Regions from separate parts of the Clostridium sp. LY3-2 genome, predicted to be linked through region 2. Evidence: predicted binding sites of a transcription regulator. Region 2 holds the regulator's gene; each other region holds the start of a gene.
What was found. Region 2 encodes HrcA, which represses chaperone genes, less so after heat shock. Its sites were predicted from a motif close to TGTTAGCACTCNNNNNNNNNGAGTGCTAACA; they were not measured.
Positions count from the first base shown of each region.

Region 1: a site for HrcA is predicted at 2,108-2,138, ahead of htpG (molecular chaperone HtpG). Genes of this name have one in related genera too.
Region 3: a site for HrcA is predicted at 1,815-1,845, ahead of groES (co-chaperone GroES). Genes of this name have one in related genera too.

Region 1 covers NZ_JAMDLQ010000015.1:89,998-94,297, forward strand. The annotation lists gene M4I33_RS05140 (hypothetical protein) at 1-112, opposite strand, end outside; gene htpG (molecular chaperone HtpG) at 201-2,072, opposite strand; gene M4I33_RS05150 (EAL domain-containing protein) at 2,216-4,300, opposite strand, start outside.
Region 2 covers NZ_JAMDLQ010000007.1:33,877-38,176, reverse strand. The annotation lists gene hemW (radical SAM family heme chaperone HemW) at 137-1,261, shown strand; gene hrcA (heat-inducible transcriptional repressor HrcA) at 1,465-2,496, shown strand; gene grpE (nucleotide exchange factor GrpE) at 2,516-3,154, shown strand; gene dnaK (molecular chaperone DnaK) at 3,240-4,300, shown strand, end outside.
Region 3 covers NZ_JAMDLQ010000022.1:127,649-131,948, reverse strand. The annotation lists gene groL (chaperonin GroEL) at 1-1,496, opposite strand, end outside; gene groES (co-chaperone GroES) at 1,509-1,793, opposite strand; gene M4I33_RS08005 (O-antigen ligase) at 1,981-3,252, opposite strand; gene M4I33_RS08000 (4Fe-4S dicluster domain-containing protein) at 3,264-4,300, opposite strand, start outside.

The sequences.
Region 1 (4,300 bases), on a different contig from region 2:
GCTTCTTTTGTCTTCTTCCATCCCCAACTAAAATTTTCTTATAAAGTGGCTCTAGTATTTTATCTAATAGTAAAGCTAATACGATTAATACTATAAATTTTATTATAAACATACTACACCCCTATTTAATTGTATAATTTTTACATATAATTGTAAATAAAAACCCTGTAGTCTAATTAAAAACTACAGGGCAAGATTTACTATTTCATTAACTTACAGATATCATTTGTAAATTCAACTGGGTCTTCTATATTTAAACCTTCTACTAATAACGCTTGGTTGTATAAAAGATTTGTGTAAAGGCTGAATTTTTCTTTATCACTTTCCATAGATGATTTTAATGAGTTAAATACTTCGTGGTTTGTATTTACTTCTAATATTCTTTTTGCTTTAAGCTTTTCGTTGTTTGGCATAGCATTTAAGATTTTTTCCATCTCTATTGAAAGTTCTCCTTCTGATGAAAGGCAAACTGGATAATTTTTAAGTCTATTAGACGCTCTAACTTCTGTTACTTTATCTCCTAAAGCTTCTTTCATCATAGAGAATAAATCTTTGTTTTCTTCGTTTTCTTTTTCATTTTCTTCTTTAGATTCAATTCCTAAATCTCCGCTTGAAACTGATTTAAACTCTTTTTCTTTGTAGTTCATAAGAACTTTTATTGAGAATTCATCTATATCTTCTGTGAAGTATAAAATTTCGTATCCTTTGTCTAAAAGCATCTCAGTTTGAGGCATTTTTTCTATTCTTTCGTTTGATTCTCCAACTGCGTAGTAGATATATTTTTGATCTTCTGCCATTCTTTCTACGTACTCATTTAAAGTAACCATTTTCTTTTCTTTTGAAGAATAGAACATAATTAAATCTTTTAAGTCGTCTTTATTCATTCCAAAGTCATCATAAATTCCGTATTTAAGTTGTCTTCCAAATGATTTATAGAATTTTTCGTATGCTTCTCTATCGTTTTTAAGCATAGATTCTAATTCGTTTTTGATTTTGTTTTTAATGTTTTTAGCTATACGGCTAAGTTGTCTGTCGTGTTGAAGCATCTCTCTTGAAATATTAAGTGAAAGGTCAGCTGAATCTACTATACCTTTTACAAATCCAAAGTAATCTGGTAAAAGCTCTGAGCATTTTTCCATTATTAATACTCCATTTGAGTAAAGTTCTAAGCCTTTTTCGTATTCCTTAGTGTAATAATCGTACGGAGTATTTTCTGGAATATATAAAATTGAGTTGTAGCTTATCATTCCATCAACACTTATATGCATATGTCTTAAAGGTTTATCAAACCCAAATCTTTTCTCAATGTAGAAGTTATTATAATCTTCATCTGTTAATTCTTTTTTGTTTCTTCTCCAAAGTGGAACCATACTGTTTACAGTTTCTTCTGAAACTTTTTCTTCGTATTCATCTTCAGTTCCTTCTTTTAATTCTGACTTAACTATATCTAATTTGATTGGATATCTTATAAAGTCTGAGTATTTTTTAATTAAACTTCTTAATTTATATTCTTCTAAGAATTCATCATAATTTTCGTCTTCAGTATTTTCTTTTAAGTGTAAGATTACAGAAGTTCCTATATTTTCTTTCTCAGCGTCTTCTATAGTATATCCGTCTACCCCGTCAGATTCCCACTTATAAGCTTTGTCTGAACCTAAGGCTTTAGATATAACAGTCATCTTATCTGATACTAAAAATCCTGAATAAAAACCTACTCCGAATTGACCTATTATATCAAACCCGTCTTTTAATTCATTTTCCTTTTTAAATGCTAAAGATCCACTTTTTGCTATAACACCTAAGTTATCATCAAGTTCTTCTTTAGTCATCCCTATCCCTCTATCTTGGATAGTTAAAGTTCTCTCTTCTTTGTTTGGGACGATTTTAATAAAGTAATCATCTTTATTAAAAGTAAGGTTACTGTCCTCTAAAGTTTTGTAATAAACCTTATCTGTTGCATCGCTGGCATTTGAAATTAACTCTCTTAAAAATATCTCTCTGTTTGTATAGATTGAGTTAATTACAATGTCTAATAATCTTTTTGATTCTGCTTTAAATTCTCTCTTTGACATCTTGAATTACTCCCCTTCAATTAAAATATTCTATGTGTTAGCACTCTCACCCTTAGAGTGCTAATCCCTAATAAAATATATAACACTATTCCTAATTAATGTCAACTCTATAGAAAAAAAGCTATACTAAAAATAGCATAGCTTTAACTCTTATTTATAAAATCTTTTAATTCATTAATCATTATTGGTTTTGAAAAATAAAACCCTTGGAAGTAGTTACAGCCTATCTTACTTAAAGCTTCAAACTGCTCTTTTCTCTCTACTCCCTCAATAACAACATTAAAGTCTAATTCTTCCCCGATTTCTTTTATACTGTTTATAATTCTATACTCATTATCTACAGCATCATCTAAAATAGTCTTATCTATCTTTAAAGATTCTCCTTTAAATTTCTTTAAATAAGCAAAGGATGTATAGCCTGTTCCAAAGTCATCTAAAGATAACTTAAATCCGTAAAGCTTTAATAAATCTAAATTCTTTAAAGATACTTCCTCTTCTTCAATCATAACTGATTCAGTTATCTCTATACAGATATCCCTGCATTTAAGATTATTTTTTTCAACTATCTTCTTAGCTTTAAATGCAAAGCTTGGCTCTAAAAGCTGAATTGCAGAAACATTAACGTTAAACACAACATCATTTATTCCTGATTCTTTAATTATTTTAATATCTTTGCAAAGCCTATCTATAACAAAATAACCTATTTTAATTATTTCTCTAGTTTCTTCAGCTATTTTTATAAACTTATCTGGTGGAACAAACCCTAGTTTTTTGTTTTCCCACCTAATTAAAGCTTCTGCTTTAACTACTTTTAAATCCCTATTTACTATAGGTTGATATTTTAAAAACAATTCATTATTTTTTATAGCTTCTTCTAACTCTATAGATATAGTTTCCCCTTCCTCTGATTCCTTATATCCCTTATCATCAAAAAATGCTAATTCATCACTAGAACCTTTCTTTTTGTTTGTATACATCATAAAGTCACTTTTCTTTATAAGATCGCTTAAAGTATTACCGTCAGCTGGGTAAATTGCTGCACCTGCTGAAAAAGTAACCAAAAGCTTTTTATCTAAAAGTCTATTTTCTTTAAAAACTTTAAAAACATTATTTTTAAAGAAACTTTTAAGTTCCATCTTTGAGGTATAATTTTTATATAAAATTACAAACTCATCTCCTGAAACCCTAGCTAAAACTCCTCTATTTTTAAGTGCTTTAGATAGCATTTTAGAGAACCCTTTAAGGTAATCATCTCCTGCTAAATGGCCGTAAACATCATTTATATTTTTAAATTTATTTAAATCTATAAATATAATTGCAAATTCCCTGCCCTTTTTAGACTCTCTATTAAATTCTTCTAATAAGCCTTTTCTATTTAAAACCTTAGTTAAAGAATCATATAAAATATACTCCCTAGCTTTTTCATCTATAGCTTCATCAAAGGCATTAACTATAAAATCTAACTGCTCAAAACCTTTTTTACTTTCAAACTTTTCTTCATCATATTTATTTAAATAAACTAAAATATTTTTAAGCTTATTTATATTTAAAAGAAGAGAACCTAAAATTTTCTTTTTAACTACGATAAATGAAACTAATGTCAATAAAATAAATACTACAAACATAACTAAATTAATGGTGTTTACATTACTTATAACCCTGTGAATAGTAGAAGCATTACTATTAAAAGCAAAAAGCATGTTACCATTATCTACTATATGAACACCTTTTTGACTTTTAATCTCATCTAAGGTTTTAATTCCGCTATAGTAATCGTAGTATTTGCCATCAAGCAATTTTATAAACATCTTTACATTACCATCGTCTCCGTAAAGATCTCCCATATACCTTGTGAAGGTATCCATATATGTATTTAAAATTACACATCCTAGAACCTTATGATTTTTATCCTTAATGAAAGATACAATGGAGATAGTATATCTATCATTAAAGTAATCTCTATGCATAGGTGTAATTATAACTTTTTTACCTTCCATATTTTCTTTAAAAGCTTCTTCAAACCAAGGTCTACTTACCATATCATAATCTTTGTGGTATCCGTTTGAGCTATATAGTTCTTTTTCTTTATCATCAACTACATAAAGAGATTCTGCAAAGCTTATAGTTGTAAGTAAAGCTTTAGCATACTTTACATTACTCATAATACTCTTTTCTTTTTGTTCGTGAGACCCTTTTTTATTAAGTAATTTAATAAGCTCTTCATCAGA
Region 2 (4,300 bases):
AGTTTTATATATAGTTAAAAGAGGCTAAAAATTTAGTCTCTTTTATTTTTTTAGAAATTATATATTTTAAATTTGTATCAAATTATATATAGATATATAATTTTTAGTAAAGAAAATAAAAAATAGGAGTGTATTTATGAAAGAACTATCATTATATGTTCATATACCTTTTTGTAAGTCAAAATGTTTATATTGTGATTTTCCGTCTTATGGAGGGAAGGATCATTTAAAAAAAGATTATATATTAGCTTTATGCAAAGAGATAGAAGAAAAATCAAAAGATAAAATTATAAATACTTTATTTATAGGGGGAGGAACACCTTCTTATTTAGATGAAGAGGATTTAGAGATTCTTTTAAAGACTTTGAATAATTTAACATATAAAAAAGATGCTGAAAAAACAATAGAATGTAACCCTGGTACATTAAATAAAAAGAAGATAGAAATAATAAAAGATAACGGAATAAATAGAGTAAGCTTAGGACTTCAAACTACAAATGACAATCTTTTAAAAGAGATAGGTAGAATTCATACTTTTAAAATTTTCAAAGATAATTATGAGGAGCTAATAAAAGGTGGAATTACAAATATCAATATTGATTTGATGTTTGGTCTTCCAAATCAAAATTTAGGTGAATTTTTAAATACTTTAAATGATGTTTTAAAATTAAACCCAAATCATATTTCAGTTTATAGTTTGATTATTGAAGAAGGAACGCCTTTTTATAATTTATATGAAAAAGATATGTTGAAATTGCCAAGTGAAGAAGAAGAAAGAGAAATGTATAGTAAGGCTAAAGAGCTATTAGAAGAAAAAGGATATCATCAATACGAGATATCAAACTACTCTAAAAAAGATAAAGAGTGTAAACATAACATAGTTTATTGGAAACTAGAAGATTATTTAGGAGTAGGTGTATCATCTAGTTCTTATGTAGAAGGCGAGAGATTTAAAAATATTGATGATATAGAAAAGTATATAAAAAATATAAATGAAGGGCATACTGTAATAGAAACGAAATCTAAGAACTCAGAAAAGGAAGATATTGAAGAATTTATTTTCTTAGGTTTAAGGTTAATAGATGGAATAAACCTTAAAGAGTTTGAAAAAAGATTTAAAGTTAGCATTTTTTCTATATATGAAGAAGTTATAGAAAAGTATATTAAAACTAACGCTTTAACTATAGAAGGAGGTAATTTGAAATTTACTCCTAAGGGGATAGAAATTTCAAATTACATATTATCTGACTTTATTAAATAAAAGTCAAAAAAGGTGAAAAATAATTTAAAATAATTAGTATAAAAGAGTATTTTGAAGAAAATTAAAGAAAAATAAAAATAAAGGCGGTTAGACTTTAAAATTTAAGAATTTAAATTATTGACAAAAAAGTTTAATCGTCATATATTTGTATTGTAGTCATTAGCACTCGATAATAGTGAGTGCTAACAAATAGAGGTGATGGTATGATTATTGATGACAGAAAGATAAAAATACTTGAAGCTATTATAAATGATTACATTAGAACAGGCGAACCTGTAGGTTCAAGAACAATAGCTAAAAACCATGACCTAGGAGTAGGATCCGCTACGATAAGGAATGAGATGTCTGATTTAGAGGATTTAGGTTTTTTAGAACAGCCTCATACATCAGCAGGTAGGATTCCTTCAAGTAAGGGATATAGACTCTATGTAGATTCAATTATGGATCAACAGATGTTAAGCAAAGATGAAGAGCTTAGAATAAAGCAATACCTCATCGACTCAGCTATGCTTGAAGTTAATAAGATTGTAAAAAGTGCAAGCGAACTTCTTTCAGAGTTAACTAATTTAACTTGTATTGTAAGTACCCCATCTATGAAGATGAGTAGAGTTAAATCTATTCAGATAGTTAAAGTAGATGATAGAAGCTTACTTGCAGTTATAGTTACTGATAGTGGCCTTGTAAAAAATAATCTTATTAAAGTAAATTATGCACCTGAAACCGGGTCTATAGAAGAGATTAATTACTTATTAAATAAGAACTTAGTTAATCTAACTATAGATCAAATAAATCTTGAAGTTATTAATAACTTAAAAGAAGATCTAGGAGGGCATGATGAACTTTTCAATGCTATACTACCAGCACTTTACAATTGCTTAAAGGAAGATGATACTTCTAGAGTATTTATGGAAGGTACAACAAATATATTCAACTATCCTGAATATAACGATATCGATAAAGCAAAGAAAATTCTTTCGCTTTTACACGATAAAGAGTGTGTACTTGAATTATTAGAACCTAATAAAGATATAACTATAAAAATAGGCGAAGAAAATTACTTGCCTGAAGCTAGTGAATGCTCTGTTATATCTTGTGAATACTCGTTAGGCAATAATGCTAAAGGGACTATTGGACTTATTGGACCAAGAAGGATTAATTATTCTAAAGTAATAGCGATAATGGCACAGGTCATGAACGAATTGAATAAAACCTTACGAGGTAAATCAGATAAATAAGAAAATGGGGTGTGAGCGCATGGAAGATAACAAAGAAAAGTTAGAAAACGAAGAAACGTTAGAAAACTCAGAAGAAAATGCAGAAAACATTGAAACGAATGAAGTTGAAAATGAATCAAAAGAAGAATTAAATGATTCTAAAGAAGAAGCTTCAGAAAATAAAGAAGAAGCTTCAGAAAATAAAGAAGAAGAGGATGAGGTTCAAATGTTTAAAAAGAGCAAAGAGGAAATAAAAAAATTAAACAGTGAACTAGAAACTCTTAAAGACAGATTACTTAGAGTAACAGCTGAGTATGATAACTTTAGAAAAAGAACTGCAAAAGAAAAAGAAGGAATTTACACAGATGCATGTGTAGACGTACTTAAAGAAATCGTACCAAATCTTGATAATCTAGAAAGAGCAGTAGAAGCAGAAGGTTCTGTTGAAGATATGAAAAAAGGTGTTGAAATGACACTAAAAGGCTTCCAAAACTCACTAGATAGACTTGGAGTAGAACTTATAAGTACAGAAGAAGGATTTGATCCTAACGTGCATCAAGCAGTAGCACACGTTCAAGATGAAAATTTTAAAGAAAATTCAGTAGCTGAAGTATTCCAAAAGGGATATAAAAGAGGCGACAAAGTAATAAGACATACAATGGTAAAGGTTGCTAACTAGTTTAGAAACTTTACATTATATATAATAAAAAATAAAGAATTTTTAATGGCAAGGCATAAGAACTTGTTTTAAGGAGGAATAGATTATGGGAAAAATTATAGGAATTGACTTAGGAACAACTAACTCATGTGTAGCAGTTATGGAAGGTGGAGAACCAGTAGTTATAACTAACGCTGAAGGTTCAAGAACTACTCCATCAGTAGTATCTTTCCAAGCAAATGGAGAAAGATTAGTAGGACAGGTAGCTAAAAGACAAGCAATCACAAACCCTGATAAAACAATAATGTCAATCAAAAGACATATGGGTACTGATTTTAAAGTGAAAATTGATGATAAAGATTACTCACCACAAGAAATATCAGCAATGATACTTCAAAAATTAAAAGCAGATGCAGAAAGTTACTTAGGAGAAACTGTAAACCAAGCAGTTATTACAGTTCCAGCATACTTTAATGATGCTGAAAGACAAGCAACTAAAGACGCAGGTAGAATTGCTGGACTTGAAGTTTTAAGAATAATAAACGAACCAACAGCAGCAGCGCTTGCTTACGGTTTAGATAAAGTAGACCACGAAGAAAAAGTATTAGTTTATGACTTAGGTGGTGGTACATTCGACGTATCTATCCTAGAACTTGGAGATGGTGTATTTGAAGTTTTATCAACAAACGGAGATACAAAACTAGGTGGAGATGATTTCGATAACGCAGTTATAAACCACATTGCAGAAACATTCAAAGCTGAAAATGGAATAGATTTAAGAAACGATAAAATGGCTCTTCAAAGATTAAAAGAAGCTGCTGAAAAAGCTAAAATTGAGTTATCATCATCAACTCAAACAAACATCAACTTACCATTTATCACAGCTGATGCAACAGGACCAAAACATATAGATATGAACTTAACTAGAGCTAAATTCAACGAATTAACTCACGACTTAGTTCAAAGAACTATAGAACCAATCAGAAAATCATTACAAGATGCAAATCTTTCAATTAACGATATAGATAAAGTATTATTAGTTGGTGGTTCAACAAGAATTCCAGCTGTTCAAGATGCAGTTAAAGAATTTATAGGAAAAGATCCTTCAAAAGGAGTTAACCCAGATGAGTGCGTAGCTATAGGTGCTGCTATCCAAGCTGGTGTATT
Region 3 (4,300 bases), on a different contig from region 2:
CTTGTAACTTTAGTTGGGTCTACTATACCTTGTTTAATCATATTTACGTATTGATTTCTTAAAGCATCGTATCCTATTCCGATTTCGCTATTTCTAACTCTATCTATTATTACAGAAGCTTCAACTCCTGAGTTTGTTGCAATCTGTCTCATAGGCTCTTCAAGTGCTTTAATAATTATATCAATACCAACTTTAACTTCGTATATATCTGATGTTAATTTTGATACATCATTTAAAACTGTAACGTAAGCTGTTCCACCGCCTGGAACTATTCCTTCTTCTACAGCCGCTTTTGTTGCAGCTAAAGCATCTTCTATTCTTAACTTTCTTTCTTTAAGTTCTGTTTCAGTAGCTGCACCTACTTTAACTACAGCAACTCCACCTGCAAGTTTTGCAAGTCTTTCTTGAAGCTTTTCTTTATCGAATTCTGAAGTGCTTTCTTCTAATTGATTCTTAATTAAGCTTACTCTAGCTTTTATTTCTTCACTATCACCTTTACCATTTATAATAGTAGTGTTGTCTTTAGTGATTTTTACGCTTTCTGAAGTTCCAAGCATCTCTAAAGTTACATCTTTTAAGTCGTAACCTAATTCTTCTGAAATTACACTACCTCCAGTAAGAATAGCTATATCTTGAAGCATTTCTTTTCTTCTATCTCCAAAACCTGGCGCTTTAACAGCAACGCAGTTAAATGTTCCTCTTAATTTGTTAACTACTAAAGTAGCCATAGCTTCGCCTTCTATATCGTCAGCTATAATTAAAAGTTTTTTACCAGTTTGAACTATTTGCTCAAGTACAGGTAAGATTTCTTGAATGTTATTGATTTTTTTATCTGTAATAAGTATTAAAGGATTATCTAAGATAGCTTCCATCTTTTCTGTATCTGTAACCATATAAGGTGATACATATCCTCTATCAAACTGCATACCTTCAACTACATCAAGTTCAGTTCCCATAGATCTTGATTCTTCTACAGTTATAACCCCTTCGTTACCTACTCTTTCCATAGCATCCGCTATAAGTTTACCTACGCTTTCATCAGCTGCTGAAATAGCTGCAACTCTAGCTATATCTTCTTTTCCATTAACAGGTTTAGATATCTCTTTTATCTTTTTAACAGCCTCTTCTACAGCCATATTTATACCTGTTCTTATAAGCATAGGATTAGCTCCTGCTGTTACGTTTTTAAGTCCTTCTCTTATTATAGCTTGAGCTAAAAGAGTTGCTGTAGTAGTACCATCACCTGCAACATCGTTAGTTTTAGTTGCAACTTCTTTTACTAATTGAGCTCCCATATTTTCGTAAGGGTCTTCAAGTTCTATCTCTCTTGCTATTGATACACCATCGTTAGTAATAAGAGGTGCTCCAAACTTTTTCTCAAGTAAAACATTTCTTCCCTTTGGTCCAAGTGTAACTTTTACTGTATCTGCTAATTTATCTACACCTATTTGCATAGCTCTTCTAGATTCTTCACCGAATTTAATCATCTTAGCCATAAAAAATACCTCCTAATAAACTATTGCAAGTATATCTTCTTGCTTTAATATTATATATTCTTCTCCATCATATTTAACTTCAGTTCCTGCGTATTTAGAATATAATACTTTATCTGAAACTTTAACTTCCATCTCTATTCTTTTGCCATCAACTATAGCACCTGGCCCCACTGCAACAACCTCAGCTTCTTGCGGTCTCTCTTTTGCAGTTCCTGTAAGCACTATTCCACTTTTAGTTTTTTCTTCTGCTTCTAATTTTTTAATAACAACTCTGTCACCTAACGGTTTTATATTCATAAGTACCCCTCCTTTATTTTTTATTAGCACTCTTACTCTTAGAGTGCTAAACTCTAATATTATGATATATTTAATATTTATTTATTTCAAACTTTTTTTCTTGAAATTTTAAATTAATATTTCTAATTACAATAGATTAGAGCAATATATTTCTATATTACTCTAATTTTCTTAATCTTATTACCTCTTATTTTATTTCTTTAATAATTTTAGGATTAGATGATACTCCTAAAATCACCCAAAATATAGGAGCAACACTAACAACACTTATATTAAATAAAGCTTGTATCAAATACCCTAATATAACTATTACTAAAACTTTAAATTTATCATCATCTTTATTTTCAAATACCTTTTTTAGTATTAATATAACTAATAGAATATATGCAATTAAAGACGGAATTCCTGTAGTCGCTGCAATATTTAAATATTCATTATGCGCCTTATCTACTATTACGTTTGGTTGCTCGTTCCACCAAAATCCAGAACTAGGTGCAAATTCTTTTATTCCTTCCCAAAAGTTTGAAGTGCCAGTTCCAAGTAGCGGTTTTGATTTTATAATATAAGTAGATGCTTCATAAATTGCAACCCTTCCAGACCCAGAGCTATGAGTAACATCACTAATATCCTCTTTTATAGTTTCAAACCTATCTTTTATCTCTCCACCTTTAAAGTAATTCATAGCAAAAAATATACAAGTGAAGGATATAACTATAATTATAGCTCTCTTTAAGGCATTTTTCCTTTTAAGGATGAAAAATAAACCTATAAAGCAAACTGCGGCTAAACTTAACCACCCGCCTCTAGTCATAGTTCCAACTAAGGCTGCAAAAAATATTAGAGAGTATATAAGATAACTTTTTACGTCATAAAAAATAAACACACTTATAGATATTCCAAGCAATATTAAAAGATAACTACTAAAAAAGTTTCTGTGTCCTATAAACCCGTAACATTCCATTAAAGTGCTATGAAAATAATCCCTAGGAACTGGGTCTATCCCGTAAAATTGAAAAACCCCGTAGATAGACATTATTGCACCTAGTATCATCATTATATTTATACTTCTCTTAGTAATCTTTAAGTAATTTTTAGCTGCTATAAACAATACTCCGTAAGATAAAAAGCTAAGTAACCCTTCATACCTTCTTCTTCCCCCTACTATTGATTTAGTAAAGTCCATAGAAAATATAGTTGATATAACTATAAGTCCTAAAAATATTATAATTACCTTTGTTATAGTATCTAATTTTACCTTTTTATCTTTAAGTAATAATATAAGTATTATTAAACTTATTATCCAAAGAAATATAGCTTTAGGAAAGTAATAGCTCTCACTTCCAAAAGGGCTATATATAAACGGTAATAAATATATTAAAGTATATAAAAAGAAGTTTATCATCTGTTCTACTGTTGATTCTTTTCTCTCGCCACTATTTTTTAATCCTAATATCCCCACTTAAATTCCCCTTAATCTTTCTCTTTTTCTAAGTCTATACCCTCTACTTCTGATACTTTTTCTTTAGGATTTACTTTATTTAACTTTATAAAAGAAGCTTTAGCTCTATTACTCTGTACTATAACTCCAGCTCCGTTAATACACCCGCCTTCACACATCATTCCTTCAATAAAGTTCCCATTAAGTTTTCCTAATTTAGCCATAGCTAAAGTTTTTTTAAGTTCTATCCCTCCAGATACTTTAACTGGAGTAAAATCTATCTCTAAATTATTCTCTTTTATATAATTCTCTATAGCTGAAGATACACCACCACTCATTCCAAAATTTCTTCCAAATATAGTCCCATCTTCTACTATATCGTCTTCTAATGATTCTATATCTATCTCAAATGCATCTAAAAGTGCAAACAATTCTTCGAAAGTTATAACGTAATCTATAGAGTCTTTTCCAAACTTTATTCCTTCACTTTTTTTAGCAGTACAAGGCCCTATAAATACTGTTTTACATTCCTTATACTTATGTTTTAATACTTTTCCTGTCGCTATCATAGGTGAAACTGTATTTGATATCTTATCCTTTTCTGTGTTATATTTCTTTTCTACATATTCAACAAAAGCTCTGCAGCAAGAGTTTGTCATATACTTTTCACCGTTTTCCATTCTTTCTTTAAATTCTTTACATTCATTTATAGTAACTAAATCTGCTCCACAAGCAGCTTCTACCATATCTTTAAACCCTAGTTTTTTTATAGCATTTTTTATTTGTCCGTAAGTTACTTTATTTCCAAACTGACCTGTTATAGCTGGCGCTACTATTGCATAGACTTCTTCTTTTTTAGATAATATCTTAGATACAGGCACTATAAAACTCTTATCTGATATTGCACCAAAAGGACAGGCTTTCATACATCCTCCACAATTTACACACAAGTCGCTTTTAATAACAGCTCTCCTATCTTCAATCCCTATATCTAATGCACCAGTCGGACAAGCTATCTTACAAGGCCTCATAACTTCTGAAATTGCATCGTAAGGGCAGGCTTTTTTAC